DNA from 3 places in the Rhizobium sp. UBA1881 genome. Region 2 is predicted to be linked to each of the others. Evidence: riboswitches for the same ligand, from Rfam matches in the RefSeq annotation. Region 2 holds a riboswitch; each other region holds the start of a gene.
The links. Region 2 has a riboswitch for thiamine pyrophosphate ahead of thiC (phosphomethylpyrimidine synthase ThiC). Riboswitches for the same ligand answer to the same signal wherever they lie in the genome.

Region 1: linked by a shared signal. The riboswitch ahead of thiB (thiamine ABC transporter substrate binding subunit) and the one ahead of thiC (phosphomethylpyrimidine synthase ThiC) in region 2 are both predicted to bind thiamine pyrophosphate.
Region 3: linked by a shared signal. The riboswitch ahead of thiM (hydroxyethylthiazole kinase) and the one ahead of thiC (phosphomethylpyrimidine synthase ThiC) in region 2 are both predicted to bind thiamine pyrophosphate.

The regions. Positions count from the first base shown of each region.
Region 1 is NZ_DDHH01000194.1:32,966-38,479, reverse strand. Features, by position in the region: gene B3605_RS24145 (MarR family winged helix-turn-helix transcriptional regulator) at 1-202, opposite strand, end outside; gene B3605_RS24140 (MDR family MFS transporter) at 319-1,854, shown strand; TPP riboswitch at 1,915-2,030, shown strand; gene thiB (thiamine ABC transporter substrate binding subunit) at 2,111-3,091, shown strand; gene thiP (thiamine/thiamine pyrophosphate ABC transporter permease ThiP) at 3,091-4,740, shown strand; gene B3605_RS24125 (ATP-binding cassette domain-containing protein) at 4,733-5,449, shown strand.
Region 2 is NZ_DDHH01000045.1:21,333-26,846, forward strand. Features, by position in the region: gene B3605_RS04475 (amino acid ABC transporter permease) at 1-208, opposite strand, end outside; gene B3605_RS04480 (transporter substrate-binding domain-containing protein) at 280-1,074, opposite strand; gene B3605_RS04485 (FadR/GntR family transcriptional regulator) at 1,240-1,929, shown strand; TPP riboswitch at 2,265-2,376, shown strand; gene thiC (phosphomethylpyrimidine synthase ThiC) at 2,468-4,294, shown strand; gene thiO (glycine oxidase ThiO) at 4,296-5,270, shown strand; gene thiS (sulfur carrier protein ThiS) at 5,267-5,464, shown strand; gene B3605_RS04505 (thiazole synthase) at 5,468-5,514, shown strand, end outside.
Region 3 is NZ_DDHH01000005.1:21,036-26,549, forward strand. Features, by position in the region: gene B3605_RS00555 (3-oxoacyl-ACP reductase) at 1-723, opposite strand, end outside; gene thiD (bifunctional hydroxymethylpyrimidine kinase/phosphomethylpyrimidine kinase) at 720-1,541, opposite strand; gene thiE (thiamine phosphate synthase) at 1,538-2,173, opposite strand; gene thiM (hydroxyethylthiazole kinase) at 2,170-2,946, opposite strand; TPP riboswitch at 3,022-3,117, opposite strand; gene B3605_RS00575 (Lrp/AsnC family transcriptional regulator) at 3,195-3,665, opposite strand; gene putA (trifunctional transcriptional regulator/proline dehydrogenase/L-glutamate gamma-semialdehyde dehydrogenase) at 3,786-5,514, shown strand, end outside.

The DNA of each region.
Region 1 (5,514 bases), on a different contig from region 2:
CGCCCTGCTCGGAGGCGCGCATGACGGCATCGAGCACGTCGAGATGCGAGAGCTCGATATCCGGCGCCACCTTGGCGATGGCGAGGCGGGCGATGAGGCGCCGCCCCGTTATCATCCGCATACGGGTCATGCTTTGCCCAATATGCACGATGTCCTCGATCGCGGCGTCCGGCTCGCGGGTTTCTTCTGCGGTATCGTTCATGCGCGGGACGATAGCAGGAACTGTCGCGCAAGAAAACATGCTGCTGTCATTTATGTGACATTGACATTTATATGCTGATAGCACATAAATGCGACGAAACCCTGAAAGATCACCCGATGAACATGCAAGTCGCCGCGCAGCCTCTGGTCACGGATCCCCGTCGCCGGCTCATTCTCTTTCTTTTCCTGATGGCCGCCCTTTTCATGGCCACGCTCGACAACCAGATCGTGGCCACCGCGCTTCCCACCATCGTCGGTGAATTCGGCCAGATCGAGCGCTTCGGCTGGATCGGCTCGGCCTATCTCCTTGCCGTCAGCGCCGTCATGCCGCTCTACGGCAAACTCGGTGATCTCTTCGGGCGCAAATACGTGATGATGGCGGCGATCATCATCTTTACCGTGGGCTCGACGCTGTGCGGTCTGGCGGTGTCGATGGATACGCTGATCGCGGCGCGCGTGCTGCAGGGGCTCGGCGGCGGCGGTATCATGGTGTCGATCTTCGCCGTCAATGCCGATCTGTTCGAGCCGCGCGAGCGGGCGAAATACCAGAGCTATTCCAGCCTTGTGCTGATGGCATCCGGCGCCATTGGTCCTGTCCTCGGCGGCGCGATGAGCGATCTGTTCGGCTGGCGTTCGATCTTTCTCGTCAACGTGCCGATCGGCGCGATCGTGATCGCCGGGCTGGCCTTCATGCTGCCCTACCGCAAGCCGAACCGCCGCCCGAAGATCGATTATGCCGGCGCGCTACTCTTGGCGATGACCACCAGCTGCATCGTGCTTGCCGCCGATGGCAGCCAGCTTTTCGGCTCGCTCGTCGCGCCGGGCAATCTTGCGATCATCGCGCTCGGAATCGTCTGCGCCATCGCCTGGGTGCTGGTGGAGCGTCGTGCTGCCGAGCCGATCGTTCCGCTGTCGCTGTTTCGTAACCCGACATTCGGCCTGCTGCTTGTCATGTCGGTCATGAGCGGCGCGATCGGGATCGGCATGGTCAATTACTTCGCGCTGTTCCTGCAGACGACGACGGGACTTTCGCCATCCGCGGCCGGCGCGCTCTTCATTCTGCTCACCGGCGGCATCGTATGCGGCTCGCTGTCGGCCGGGCGGATCATCTCGGCGACCGGGCGCTACAAGCCGTTCGCGATCGCTAGCCTCTCCGTCAGCACCGTCGCCTTCGTGCTGCTGTCGCAGGTGCATGCGGGAACGCCGGTGCTGATCATCGGCGCGATCATGGCGATGCACGGCATCGGTATCGGTCTGGCGCAGCAGGTGCCGATCATCGGCGTGCAGAATGCGGCGCCCGCCCGCGATGTCGGCGCGGCGACCGGATCGGTAACGCTGTCGCGCATGGGCGGAGCCTCGATCGCGATCTCCATCTACGGCGCCATCATCGGCACGCAGCTCGGCCGTACGGGTCTATCGATCCCCGGCGTCGAGAATATCGAGCAGTTGACGCCTAAGATGATGGCGGCATTGCCGGAGGCGGCGCGTCAGGCGGTGGCGGATGCCTATGCCAGCGCCTTCGTGCCATTGTTCCTGACCTCGTGTCTCATTGCCTTCATCGGTCTGCTCGCGGCCCTCATGCTGAAGCCGGTGCAATTGCCGCGCACAGGCGGCACGGCGCCCGCGAAAGCGGCCGCCGAGGCCGCCGAATAGCCAACGAACCCGGGCCGACGTCCGCTCTTGCCAGACGCCGGCTACGGATATACACCTTGCGACGCTCTAACGGGGTGCCTCGTATCTTCAGGATGCTTGGCTGAGAGGCTTGCAAAAGCCAACCCGCGGAACCTGATCCGGCTAACACCGGCGGAGGGATTAGACGCGTGACACCAGGCACCGCCCTTTTCCCCTTCATTGAACCTAGAGGAGAGGTGTCATGACCCATTTCAAGACCTATGCGCTCGGCGCTGCCATGCTGTTGGCGGGCTTTTCGGCAACGGCAGCACAGGCCGCCGACAAGGCGCTCACCATCTACACCTATGAAAGCTTCACCTCCGAATGGGGTCCGGGCCCGAAGGTGAAGGCGGCGTTCGAGAAGACTTGCGGCTGCACGGTCAACTTCGTCAGCGTTGCCGATGGCGTGGCGCTGTTGTCGCGTCTGAAGCTCGAGGGATCAGGCACCAAGGCGGATGTCGTGCTCGGCCTCGACACAAACCTCATCACCGAAGCCAAGGCCACCGGCCTGTTCGATGCCAGCGGCGTCGATACCGGCGCGCTGCAGGTCCCCGGCGGCTTCAAGGATGATGTCTTCGTGCCTTATGACTACGGCCATTTCGCCGTGATCTACGACACGCAGACGATCAAGACGCCGCCGGCGAGCCTGAAGGAGTTGGTCGATGGCGATCCCGCACAGAAGATCGTCATCGAGGACCCCCGTACCTCGACGCCGGGCCTCGGCCTGCTTCTTTGGGTAAAATCGGTCTATGGCGACCAGGCGCCGGAAGCCTGGGCCAAGCTCAAGAAGCGCGTGCTGACGGTGACGCCCGGCTGGTCGGAGGCCTATGGCCTGTTCACCAAGGGCGAGGCGCCGATGGTGCTCTCCTATACGACGTCGCCCGCCTATCACATGGTTTCGGAAAACACCGATCGCTACCAGGCAGCGGCATTCTCCGAGGGACACTACATCCAGATCGAGGTTGCCGGCCTCCTAAAGAACGCGCCGGACAAGGCGCTGGCGCAGGACTTCCTGAAGTTCATGGTCACCCCAGGCTTCCAGGACACGATCCCGACCAACAACTGGATGATGCCTGTCTCCAAGACCTCGGAGCCGCTGCCGGATGCTTTCGGCAAGCTCGTGAACCCGTCGAAGACCTTCCTGATGAGCTCGGATGAGGTTGCCAAGAACCGCAAGGCCTGGATCGACGAGTGGCTGGCCGCCATGAGCATGAACTGATGCTTCTTGCGCCGTCCGAAAGACGATATGCGCTGGCCGGCGGGGCGCTCAGCCTCGCCGGCATCCTCGTCTTCGTGACGGTCGCGACGCTATCCCTGCTGATCTCCACCGACGGCATGCCTGTCGGATCGATCGTTTCCGATCCATACATCCTGCGCGTTCTGCGCTTCACGCTTCTGCAGGCAGCGCTTTCGACGCTGCTGTCTGTCGTGCTGGCCATCCCGATCGCACGTGCGCTGGCACGGCAGTCGCGATTTGTCGGCCGCATCTGGATCATCCGGCTGATGGCGGTGCCGATGGGGCTGCCGGTGCTGATCGGCGCGCTCGGGCTGATCGGCATCTGGGGCCGGCAGGGTGTCGTCAACACGATGCTCTCGTGGACGGGTATCGATCAACCCGTCAGCATCTATGGGCTGTCGGGCATTCTGCTCGCGCATGTGTTCTTCAACCTGCCGCTCGCCTGCCGGCTGATGCTGGCGGCGCTGGAGCGGGTGCCGGGCGAATACTGGCTGGTGGCGAGCGGTCTCGGCATGCGGCCGGTCTCCGTCTTCCGCTTCATCGAGTGGCCGGTGCTGCGCTCGGTCATACCAGGCGTGGCCGGGCTGATCTTCATGCTCTGCGCCACCAGCTTCACGCTGGTGCTGATGCTCGGCGGCGGACCGGCGGCGACCACGATCGAGGTGGCGATCTACCAGTCGCTGCGCTTCGATTTCGATCCCGGCCGCGCGGTGGGCTTGTCCCTGCTGCAGATCGCGTTGACGGCGGTGGTGCTCGGCATTCTATCTCTGCTGCCGGCATCAGGAGATGCCGGGCTGACGGCGGGCCGCACGATCCGGCGGCCCGATGGCACGCTGTTTGGTGTATGGATCGCCGATCGCGCGCTTCTTATGCTGGCTGTGCTGTTTCTCGGCTTGCCGTTGCTCTTCATCGTCATTGCCGGCCTGCGCGCCGATCTGGTGAAGCTCGTCGGCGAAGCGATCTTCTGGCGCGCGCTCGCCACCAGTGGCGTGATGGCGCTCTCGTCGGCTTTGCTGTCGTTCGCCCTGTCGATGCCGCTCGTGCGTGCGCGCCATACACTTTCGCTTGAGAAGAGAGCGCGACGCGGCGCGCGGTCCTTCTTCGCCGCCATGGGTGCGGCCTCGTCGCTCGTGCTGCTCTTCCCGCCCATCGTTCTCGCCACGGGTTGGTTTCTGGCGGCGCGTGATGTCGGCGATGTCAATGTCGTGGCGCCCGTGCTTGTCGTCGTCATCAATGCGCTAATGGCGATGCCCTTCGTCGTCAGGGTGCTGGAGCCGGCCTATGCGATCCACCAGCGCCGCACGCAGCGGCTGAGTGCCAGCCTCGGCATCTCCGGCCTCGCCAAGCTGCGGCTGATTTCGTGGCCGGATTTGCGCAAGCCGGTGCTGACGGCGCTGTCCTTTGCCATGGCGCTGTCGCTGGGCGATCTCGGTGCGGTGGCCTTGTTTGGTTCGGATAGTTTTGTGACGCTGCCATGGCTGGTCTATTCCAGTCTCGGGAGCTATCGCACCAATGATGCGGATGGGCTGGCGCTGATCCTTGGCGTGATCTGCCTGCTGTTGACGATTTCGGGCACGATGGGCTCTGGCGTGACGGATGAACCGAAGCGGGAGGCGCTATCGCATGACTGATGCCATCGAGATGCGCGGCGTGGCTCTGCGGCTTGGCCAGAATACATTCCTGTTCGATTGCGCGCTGCCTGAGGGCGCCGTCATCGGCGTCACAGGTGCGTCGGGCGCGGGGAAATCCACTTTCCTCAATCTGCTGGCCGGTTTCGATACGGCGGATACGGGGCAGATCCTGTTTGATGGAAAGGATGTTGGCCATCAGCATCCGGCAGAGCGGCCCGTGTCTCTGGTGTTTCAGGACAACAACCTCTTTGCCCATCTCGATGTCTTCACCAATATCGGGCTCGGCATTCATCCGGCCCTGAAACTTGGCGATGCCGATCGGCGCGCCATCACGTCGGCGCTCGAGAAGGTCGGGCTGTCAGGCTTCGAAAAGCGGATGCCGGCGACGCTTTCCGGTGGCGAGCGGCAGAGGGTGGCGTTTGCCCGGGCGCTGGTGCGTCGGCGCCCCATCCTTTTGCTCGACGAGCCCTTCGCCGCGCTCGATCCGAGCCTGCGGCGCGACATGGCGGGGCTGCTTCTGGCCATGCACCGCGACAGCGGCAATACGGTCGTGATCGTGTCGCACGACGCCGACGAGATCAGGCGGATTGCCGACTATGCGATTTTCATCGATCAGGGCAGGGTCGTGGTGGCGGCGCCGATCACGCGGTTTTCGACCGGCGAAAACAATTCCGCGCTGCGGCAATTTCTGCGGATCGACGAATCTTAACAAGACAACGGCACTTTCGCCATAATTTGCGGCGACCCAGAGAACTCCTTAACCACGTTAGGCTT
Region 2 (5,514 bases):
TTGAACGAAAGATATCGATGTAGATCTTGGCAATCGCTTGCGCCACGCGATGCCCATAAAGGCGTAGCAACGCGAGGATCAGGCCGCCAATAAGGCCGCCAACGATGCTGACGATGCCAAGCTCGAGCGTGATCCAGAGCCCAGAGAGCAGCAGCGGAAACGACCGCTCCAGCACCGCCAGATTAAAAAAAGTTGTGAAAATATCCATTGAGAAACCGATCAGCCGTTTCGGGGCGGATGACGGGCAAACCCGTCATCCGTGACCTTGACCATCCGGTCCTATTTTGCGGTGGGCATATCTGCCACCTTGACCGTCGAGGTCGTGTCTTCCGCCTTGGCGCCGAACCAGGTTTCATGCAGCTTGGCAATGAAGCCCTCTCCCTTCAGCGTCGTGATGACGTCGTTGACCTGCTTGGCCAGCGGATCACCCTTATTGAACATGATCGAATACTTTTCGCCGGTCGGAATTCGCTCGACGACTTTGATCTCCGGCTTGTCCTTGACGTAGTACTGGAGTGCTGGAATATCGCTGATATAGCCGTCGATACGGCCTGCGGCGAGATCTAGCATCGCCGGTTGTAGGCCCTCAAACCGGCGGATTTCGCCGAGGCTGTACTTTGCGGTATTGCTGGTCGCCCACACATCCCCGGTCGAGCCCGTATCGACGCCGACGGTCTTGCCGCTCATATCTTTCAGGTCTTTTATGCCACTCGCTCCCATGACAGTTAGCGACTGATCACTGTCATAATAGGGCTGGGCAAAACTCACAGACTCCAGGCGCTTGTCGGTAATGGTGATCGACGAGATCGCCATATTGATGCGGCCCGATTGAACGGCGGAGAACAGCCCGTTGAACGGAATATTGACGAACTCCACCGACTTGTTGAGGCGCTTCGCGATCTCTGTGACGAGATCGACCTCGAAGCCAACTGTCTTCCCGGACTCGTCTTGAAACTCCCACGGGACGTTACCGACATTGGCACCAACGGACAGATCCGCGGCATGAGCGGCGGCTCCAGCCATCGCTAGCACGCCGGAAAGCATGACAGTCTTCAAAATCGAAAAACGACGCATTTTAGGTTCCCCTTGTTATGTGGCGCACATTTTTGCTACTGGTCTAACCGGTCTGACCAGTCACGCCAAATCAATCATGCTCTATTGTCATTTGCAAGCGACTGATGGATTTAAATGCTGAGACAACTCGGTTGCCTCGCCTTAGGCTCCGAGAGAATGGAAAGAATGCTGAACAGGACATTGGTACCGCAATCGGCGGCGCGCTTAATCCAGGACATGATTCAAAACGGTGAACTCGCCGCAGGCGATAAGATTCCGTCTCAACGCGAGTTCTCCACGAAGCTCGGTATCAGCCGCGCGTCGCTGCGCGAGGCGTTGCTGACGCTTGAAACGCTTGGCCTGATCAAGACGGAGGCCGGTCGGGGAACGTTTGTCGTTGCGCGTGGAAGCGCCACGAACAGCGGGATGGCTCCATGGCGCTATTCTGACAGTTACTCCGTTTTCGATGTCTTCCAGACCCGCATCATGCTCGAAGGCAGTATCGCAGCACTTGCCGCCGGCCGCCTCACCGGCAACCAACTGCAGGCGATGGAAGCTGCGACCAAACAGATGGAAGTTTGTTGGGCGAAGCAGGATCTTCTAGCGAACGTGGAGGCAGACCTCGAGTTTCACGCGATTATCGCCTCGGCTTGCAGCAATTCGATGATGCGTGCGCTCTATCAAGTCGTACGTGAGCAACTCACGGAGACGCAACGCCAGCCGATCCCGATCACTGAGCCTGCCCGGATGGAGGCCTCAATTGCCGAACACCGGAAGATAATTTCGGCACTACGTGAGAATGACCCAGTTAGAGCCCGCCAAGAAATGGAAGGCCATGTTTTGAATACAGCACGCTGTGCGGGACTTAATCCGTGAAGCGTTGGCCCCGGGCAAGTCCCGCCCCAAGCCGACAACAGGCGCAAAGGCTGGCCACGTTGATTGTGAGCACCCTCGACACTCGTAAACTCTGTGGAACCAAGCTCGCCACTCCCACCGCCAAAAGAAAGACAGATGTCGAAAAATGGCGACCCGTCATCGGCACCTGTGGCGATTAACGTCAAAAAACCGCACGTGCCCGGCTCTTCGTACCTGGTACGGTGTTCGCCGCTAAAGCTAGAAGCGGTAGGGAGTATTGTGTCGCCTGCTCTCTTCACAAACGTCCATCAAATGTTTTGCGCTTGACGGAACCGCTTGGGCCGCAATACCCTCGTTCCATTAACCAGGGGTGTCCCGACAAGGGGCTGAGATTCTGCTATCGCGCGCAGTGACCCGTTGAACCTGATCCAGTTCATACTGGCGTAGGGACGGTGCAAGCGCTTCAGGCTCTGGATTTCCGCGTGGAATCCGTGCCCGCGTCTTTTCATCATTCCGGCTGAGGACTGGGTCTCCAATCGAAAACTTGGAGCCTCGAACCATGAATATCGCCGCAAAGACCATCACACCCACAGTCACCACCGGCCCGCTTCCGGCTTCGCGAAAGATCCATATCCCGGGCGACATCCACCCCGATATCCGCGTTCCCATGCGCGAGATCAGTTTGCACCCCACCTCCGGAGAGCCGCCGGTCACGGTTTACGATTCCTCCGGCATCTACACTGTTTTAGGCGCCGACATCAGCATCGAACGCGGCCTGCCTGCGCTGCGTCGCGACTGGGTTGTCGCCCGCGGCGACGTCGGGGCCTATGACGGAAGACTGGTGCGCCCCGAAGACAACGGCTTTGCCAGCGGCGAGCGCCTGACACCCGAATTCCCGGGCAAGCGCCAGCCGCTGCGCGCCACTGAGGGCAAGGCGGTGACCCAGCTCGCTTATGCCCGCGCCGGCATCATCACGCCCGAAATGGAATTCATCGCCATCCGCGAAAACCTCGGCCGCAAGATCAAAGCTGAGGCCATGATCCGTGACGGCGAGAGCTTCGGAGCCCATGTTCCCGATCACGTCGCCCCCGAGTTCGTCCGCCAGGAAGTGGCAGCAGGGCGCGCCATCATTCCCGCCAACATCAACCATCCGGAAGCCGAGCCGATGATCATCGGCCGCAATTTCCTGGTGAAGATCAACGCCAATATCGGTAACTCCGCCGTGACCTCCTCGATGGCCGAAGAGGTCGAGAAGATGGTCTGGGCCGCGCGCTGGGGCGCCGATACGGTCATGGATCTGTCCACCGGCCGCAACATCCATAACATCCGGGAATGGATCATCCGCAACTCGCCGCTGCCGATCGGTACCGTGCCGCTCTACCAGGCGCTGGAAAAAGTGGAGGGCATTGCCGAGAACCTGACCTGGGAGGTCTATCGCGACACGCTGATCGAGCAGGCCGAACAGGGCGTCGATTACTTCACCATCCATGCCGGCGTTCGACTTCATTACATCCCTTTGACCGTCAACCGTGTCACCGGCATCGTTTCGCGCGGCGGCTCGATCATGGCCAAGTGGTGTCTTCATCACCATCGCGAGAGCTTCCTCTATGAGCACTTTGAGGAGATCTGCGACATCTGCCGCGCCTATGACGTATCCTTTTCGCTTGGTGACGGCCTGCGCCCCGGCTCGATCGCCGATGCCAACGACGCCGCGCAATTCGCCGAGCTGGAAACGCTGGGCGAATTGACGAAGATCGCCTGGGCGAAGGATTGCCAGGTCATGATCGAGGGCCCAGGCCACGTGCCGATGCACAAGATCAAGGAAAACATGGACAAGCAGCTGGCCGTCTGCGGCGAGGCGCCGTTTTATACGCTCGGGCCGCTGACGACAGATATCGCACCGGGCTACGACCACATCACGTCCGGTATCGGTGCGGCGATGATCGGTTGGTTCGGCACGGCGATGCTCTGCTACGTCACGCCGAAGGAGCATCTCGGCCTGCCGGATCGAAACGATGTGAAAACCGGCGTCATCACCTATAAGATCGCTGCCCACGCCGCCGATCTCGCCAAGGGACATCCGGCCGCCCAGCTGCGCGACGATGCGCTGTCGCGTGCTCGCTTCGAATTTCGCTGGGAGGACCAGTTCAACCTCTCGCTCGATCCGGAAACCGCCCGCAGCTTCCACGACGAGACGCTGCCGAAGGAGGCGCATAAGGTGGCGCATTTCTGCTCGATGTGCGGCCCGAAATTCTGCTCCATGCGGATATCCCACGATATCCGCGCCGAAGCACAGAAAGAAGGGCTGGACGCCATGGCTGCGAAGTATCGCGACGGCGGCGATCTCTACATGGCTGTTGATGCCGAGGGCCAGGTGGCCGGCTGAGATGCGCGTTCTCGTCAAGGGAGCCGGCGTCGCCGGCCTCACGGTCGCCCATGCGCTCGCCGCGCGCGGCGCCGCGGTCACGGTTTCAGATCCCGGCTGCGGATTTGCGGGTGCCGCCTCCTGGCTCGCCGGCGGCATGCTGGCTCCGTGGTGCGAGCGCGAGAGTGCCAATGAGGCCGTGTTGCGCGAGGGGCAGGATGCGCCCGACCGCTGGGAGGCGATGGTGCCGGGCGACGTCAAACGAAACGGCACGCTGGTGCTGGCACCCGCGCGCGACCAGGGGGAGCTCAAGCGCTTCGCCGGTCGCACGACGGGATATGAGTGGTTGGACGAGCAGCAGATCGCGACGCTCGAGCCTTCCCTGGCCGGGCGCTTCCGGCAAGCGCTGTTTTTCCCGCGCGAAGCCCATCTCGATCCGCGCCGGGTGCTAACCAAACTGCGCGACGGGTTGATCGTACGCGGCGTGCGCATCATCGACATACTCCCCGACGAACAGGACTTCGACCATATTGTCGATTGCACCGGCGCGGCGCGCATCGCCGAGACCGCCTCGCTGCGCGGCGTTCGTGGCGAGATGCTCTGTCTCAGGACTGCCGAGGTCCGCCTTGAGCGCCCGGTTCGGCTTTTGCATCCGCGCATCCCCGTCTATGTCGTCCCGCGCGGCGACGGCCTCTTCATGGTCGGCGCGACGATGATCGAGACGGAGTTCGCAGGCCCGATCACCGCCCGCTCGCTGATGGAGCTGTTGAACGCCGCTTACGCGCTGCACCCGGCATTCGCCGATGCGATCGTGGTGGAAACCGGCGCCGGCATCCGCCCCGCCTTTCCCGACAACTTCCCCCGTGTCGAGCGACGCGGAAAGCTAATCTCGCTGAACGGCCTCTACCGCCACGGCTTTCTCTTGGCGCCCGCCATGGCCGCGAAAGCGATCGACCTTGTCTTTAACCCCGATACTGCAGGAGGGCACACATCATGAAACTGATCGTCAATGGCGAACCCAAGGAGATTGCCGCCGTAACGCTCGAGGAATTGCTGGCGCTGATGGATTACGAAGGCGACTGGCTGGCGACCGCCGTGAACGGTGAGCTCGTTCATCGGGAGGACCGCTCCGTGCACTCGCTGAATACTGACGACCGGATCGAGATCCTGTCGCCGATGCAGGGAGGGTGACCGATGCTTGAACTCTACGGAACGAAGCTGAGCTCGCGCCTTCTTCTGGG
Region 3 (5,514 bases), on a different contig from region 2:
GGTAACCGCCCGCGCCCAGGGGCTGGCGAAAAACAGTACGGCGTCGGCGACTTCCTCCGGCGTCGTCACACGGCGCAGCGGTGTGCTGCCAGCGATGAGGTTGAACACCGCCTCGGGCGTTCCGGCGCTGGCATCGGTGGTCCGCAGCAATCCACCTGAGACCATGTTCACGGTGATGCCATCAGGTCCGAGTTCGGCCGCGGCCGTGCGGGTCAGCGACAACAACGCACCCTTCGCCGCCGTGTAGTCATGATATGGCACGACCGGGTTCTGGAAGAGATTGGTGCCGATCGTGACAACGCGCCCGAAGCCGGCAGCGGCCATGGCCGGGCGGGTTGCCTGCATGAGGTTCAGAGCTCCCTTCACCGCCGTATCAAGCTGCTTGGTTATCTCCTCCCAGCTGAGCTCGCCGAGCTTCGGGCGTGCATCGCCGTTGAAGCTGAAATCGGCGAGCGCATTGTGCACCACAGTCGTCGGTGCCCCCAGCGTGCGCGTGACATCCGCCACCAGTTCGCGCACGGCCGCGCCGTCGCGGATATCGGCCTGAAAAGCATGCGTCCGCTCGCCGAGGCTCTTCGCCAGCGCCTCGGCTTGCTCGCGGCTGTTGCGATAGTTGATCGCCACCTTCGCGCCCTCGCGGGCAAAAGCCCTGGTGATCGCCGCGCCGAGCCCGCGCGCGGCGCCCGTTACGATCACCGTCTGCTCACTGATCGGCAATGTCATTTCGCGTCTCCTTCCTCTGTCGTCCAAAGTTCGTGAAAGTGCTGGACCGGGCCATGTCCCGAGCCGACGTCGAGCGTGCCGGCCGCAGCCACCGCGCCGGCGAGATAGCTCTTTGCGGCGGCCACCGCATCTGGCAGCTTCGCGCCTTTGGCGAGCTCGGCCGCCAGCGCGCTCGAAAGCGTGCAGCCGGTGCCGTGGGTGTTTGCGGTCGGAATCCTGGCGGCCTCGAACCAGGCGAGGCCGTCTTCCGTTGCCAGCACGTCGGGGCTCTGGTCGCCCTCGAGATGGCCGCCTTTGACAAGCACGGCAGCGGGTCCCAAAGCGCGCAGCGCTTCGGCCTGCTCGCCCATCTCCCGGCGGCTCTCGGCCACGTCGGTGTGGAGCAACGCGGCTGCCTCAGGCAGATTGGGCGTTAGCAGAGTCGCAAGCGGCAGCAGCCGGCGCAGAAGCACATCGACCGCAGCGGGGTCGAGAAGCTTCGCCCCACCCTTGGCCACCATGACGGGATCGAGCACGATCGGGATGCCGGGATGAAGCTTGAGAACGCCGGCGACGGCATCGGCGATTTCAGCATTGGCGATCATGCCGATCTTCACGGCATCGACCCGGACATCGGCAAACACGGCCTTGATCTGATCGGCGACGAAACCTGCTGGCACGAGGTGAACGCCGGATACGCCTTGCGTATTCTGCGCTGTCAACGCGGTGAGCGCCGCCATGCCATAGACGCCGCGCGCGGCAAAGGCCTTGAGGTCCGCCTGGATGCCCGCGCCGCCCGATGGATCGGATCCGGCGATGGAGAGAACGTTGCGGATCATCGTGATCTCCCTTGAATAGCCTCTGAAAGCTCGCGGGCGGCGGCGCGAGGATCTGATGTGCCGCAGATCGCCGAGATGACGGCGATCCCGTCGGCACCGGCAGCAAAAACACCGCCGACATGCGCCAGCTTCAGCCCGCCGATCGCAACGGATGGAACCGGGCAGACAGCGACGAGACGTGCAAGGCCGTCGAAGCCGATCGGCTGTTTGTGATCCGGCTTGGTCGGCGTCGCGAAGACCGGGCCGATGCCGGCATAGTCGACCAATGCCGGATCGACAGCCCTCGCCAACGCCTCTGTCTCCACCGACAGGCCAAGGATCATGTCGCGCCCGACCCGCTCGCGCGCGGCACGCACGACCATATCGTCCTGGCCGACATGCAGACCATCGGCGCCGATCGCGACGGCCGCCTCGACATCATCGTTGACGACAAGCAGCGCGCCCGTCCCGGCGAGCGCTTCCTTCAGGGCAAGGCCGGTGTCTATCATGCGCGCCGTGGAGGCGTGCTTGTCGCGAAGCTGCACGACAGTGGCGCCACCGGCGGCGGCGCGCCTTGCGGTTTCGACCATGCCGATGCCGGCACAGAGCTCGGGATCGAGGACGAGATAGAGCGAGAGATCGATCCTGCTCATAGCATCCGCACCCGCGCATTGTTGTCGATCGCGGCGCCGTCTATCGCCGCTAGGGCATCGAGGAACCGCCACGAAAATGACCCCGGTCCGTCAGTGACCCGCGCCGCCTCTTCGCCGGCGACGGCGAACATGGCGAGTGCCGATATCGTCGCTTCGAACGGAGCACCGGGCCTTGCGGCGGCGAAGGCACCGACGAGGCATGTCAGCGAACAACCGAGCGCCGTCACCTGCGGCATCAGCGAAGAGCCGCCCTCGATGCGGCAGGCGCGCGCGCCGTCGGTGACGAAATCGACCTCGCCGGTCACCGCCACCACGGCCTGATGCTTGTCTGCGATATGGCTGGCGGCAGCTTCCGCCTGCTCCACGGGGTCGCGGCTATCGACGCCCTGCCCCCGGCTTTCGCCACCGGCGAGCGCGATGATCTCGGACGCGTTGCCGCGAATGATGGTCGGGCGAAGCGCCAGCAGCTCCGCGACGGCCTGTCTGCGAAAGGTGGTCGCATAATGGGCGACAGGGTCGAGGACCCATGGCTTGGCGTTTTCGCCCGCCGATCTGGCAGCGGCACGCATCCCGTTCAACCAACTCGACGAGAGCGTGCCGATGTTAACAGTCAGCGCGCCGGAGATCGCCGCGAACTCGCCCGCCTCTTCCTCTGCATGCACCATGGCAGGCGAACCGCCGGCTGCGAGCAGCACGTTGGCGGCGATGTTCATCGCAACGAAATTGGTGATGCACTGAACGAGCGGCCTTTGCGCGCGCATGGCATCAAGCATCGAACCGGGAGATCTGTCGTCTTTCATCATGCCCCTTTCGGGCGGGGCAAGACGCGGGGACCCTGATAGCACTGCCGAAGGGTCCGAGCGACTCCCTCCGCCAGCATTATCTGGTTCAGGTTCAAAGGGTACTTCTCAGTCTGCCGTCGGCAAACGCCCCTGTCTCTCAATGGGTCTGTTTTGTCAGAGAAGCCGACCGCTGTCACGCGCAAAATGACAGGAGCCCGGAGCTGGCAATCAGCCGCCGATCAGGCGCCGTTCTCCTTGATCGCTTCCATCGCAACAAAGGTCGATGTGTTGGCGACGAAGGGAAGGCTGGAGATCTTCTCGCCTAGAACGAGGCGATAATTGGCGATATCGGACGTGCGTATTTTCAGGAGGTAGTCGAATGCGCCCGCGATCATGTGGCACTCCTCCACCTCCTGCAGCTTGCGAACCGCGACGTTGAATGCGTTCAGCGCGTTCTCCCTGGTGTCGGAGAGTTTCACCTCGGTAAACGCCACATGGTTGCGGCCGAGCTTGTTGACGTCGATGATGGCGCGGAAGCCGAGAATGTAGCCATCCTCGATCAGCCGCTTGAGCCTGACCTGGCAGGGCGTGTTGGACAGACCCACGCGTTTGGCGAGGTCGGTCACAGACATCCTGCCATCGGCGACGAGCGCGTCGAGGATGCGCTGATCGAATTGGTCGATTTCCCTGACATTTCCCGCGCTCGCCACAATAATTTCCTCCAATATGAATATTGAATAGCGAACTAAAGACTAGAACGTTCTAAATCAAGTGAAATTGACTTTTTGAAATCTGCTAGCTTCGCGACATCAGCGGATCAGGAGCCCAGCATGGCAATCACCACCGACGCGGCAGCAGTCGAAGTCACAGTAGAGCAGGCCAACGGCTCTGCAAATCCCTTTGATGGATTCGCCACTCCGATCCGAGAACAGAGCGATCTGCGCCGCGCCATCACGGCTGCCTACCGCACGCCGGAGACGATCTGCGTGCCACGCCTGGTTGAAGCAGCCGCCCTCCCCGATCACGTCAGGAAAGCCGCTGCCGACACCGCCCGCAAGCTGATCGAGGCCCTGCGCGCCAAGCACAAGGGAACTGGCGTCGAGGGATTGGTGCATGAATATTCGCTCTCCAGCCAGGAGGGCATCGCGCTGATGTGCTTGGCCGAGGCGCTGCTGCGTATCCCCGACACGGCCACGCGCGACGCGCTTATCCGCGACAAGATTTCCGAGGGCGACTGGAAGGCGCATCTCGGCGGCGGCCGCTCGCTCTTCGTCAACGCCGCGACCTGGGGTCTCGTCGTGACAGGCAAGCTGACATCGACGGTCGCCGATCGCAGCCTTTCTGCGGCTCTGACCCGATTGATCGCCCGCTGCGGCGAGCCGGTGATCCGCCGCGGCGTCGACATGGCGATGCGGATGATGGGCGAGCAGTTCGTTACCGGCGAGACCATCGACGAGGCGCTGCAGCGGGCAAAGCCGCTCGAGCAGCGCGGCTTCCGCTACTCCTACGACATGCTGGGCGAAGCCGCGACCACGGGCGCGGACGCGAAACGCTACTACAAGGATTACGAGACCGCGATCCACGCCATCGGCAAGGCGTCTGATCGGCGCGGCATCTATGAAGGCCCGGGCATCTCGATCAAGCTTTCGGCGCTGCATCCGCGCTACGCACGCACGCAGAGCGCCCGCGTCATGGACGAGTTACTGCCGAAGGTTAAGGCGCTGGCGCTGATCGCCAAGTCCTACGACATCGGCCTCAACATCGACGCCGAGGAGGCCGACCGCCTCGAACTGTCGCTCGACCTTCTGGAAGCGCTCTGCCTCGACCCCGAGCTGGAAGGCTGGAACGGCATGGGCTTTGTCGTTCAGGCCTATGGCAAACGCTGCCCATTCGTGCTTGATTTCATCATCGACCTCGCGCGCCGCGCCGGCCGTCGGATCATGGTGCGCCTCGTCAAGGGCGCCTACTGGGATGCGGAGATCAAGCGGGCGCAGGTCGATGGCCTCGCGGACTTCCCTGTTTTCACCCGCAAGATCTACACCGACGTTTCCTATGTCGCCTGCGCCCGGAAGCTTCTGGCGGCGACCGATGCCGTCTTCCCGCAATTCGCGACCCACAACGCTCAAACGCTGGCAACCATCTACCAGATGGCCGGCTCGGATTATTATGTCGGCAAATACGAGTTCCAGTGCCTGCATGGCATGGGCGAGCCGCTTTATGACGAGGTGGTCGGCCGGCAAAACCTGAACCGCCCCTGCCGCATCTACGCACCCGTCGGCACCCACGAAACGCTGCTTGCCTATCTCGTGCGTCGCCTGCTGGAGAACGGCGCCAACTCCTCCTTCGTCAACCGGATCGCCGATCCAAACGTCTCCATCGACGAACTGATCGCCGACCCGGCCGAGATCGTCTCGAAGATGCCGATCGTCGGCCAGAAGCACGACAAGATCTCGCTCCCCGGCGAACTCTACGGAAGCCGCGTCAACTCCGCCGGCCTCGATCTCTCCAGCGAAACGGTGCTCAACCACCTGTCCCATCTGCTGGGCGAAAGCGCCACCA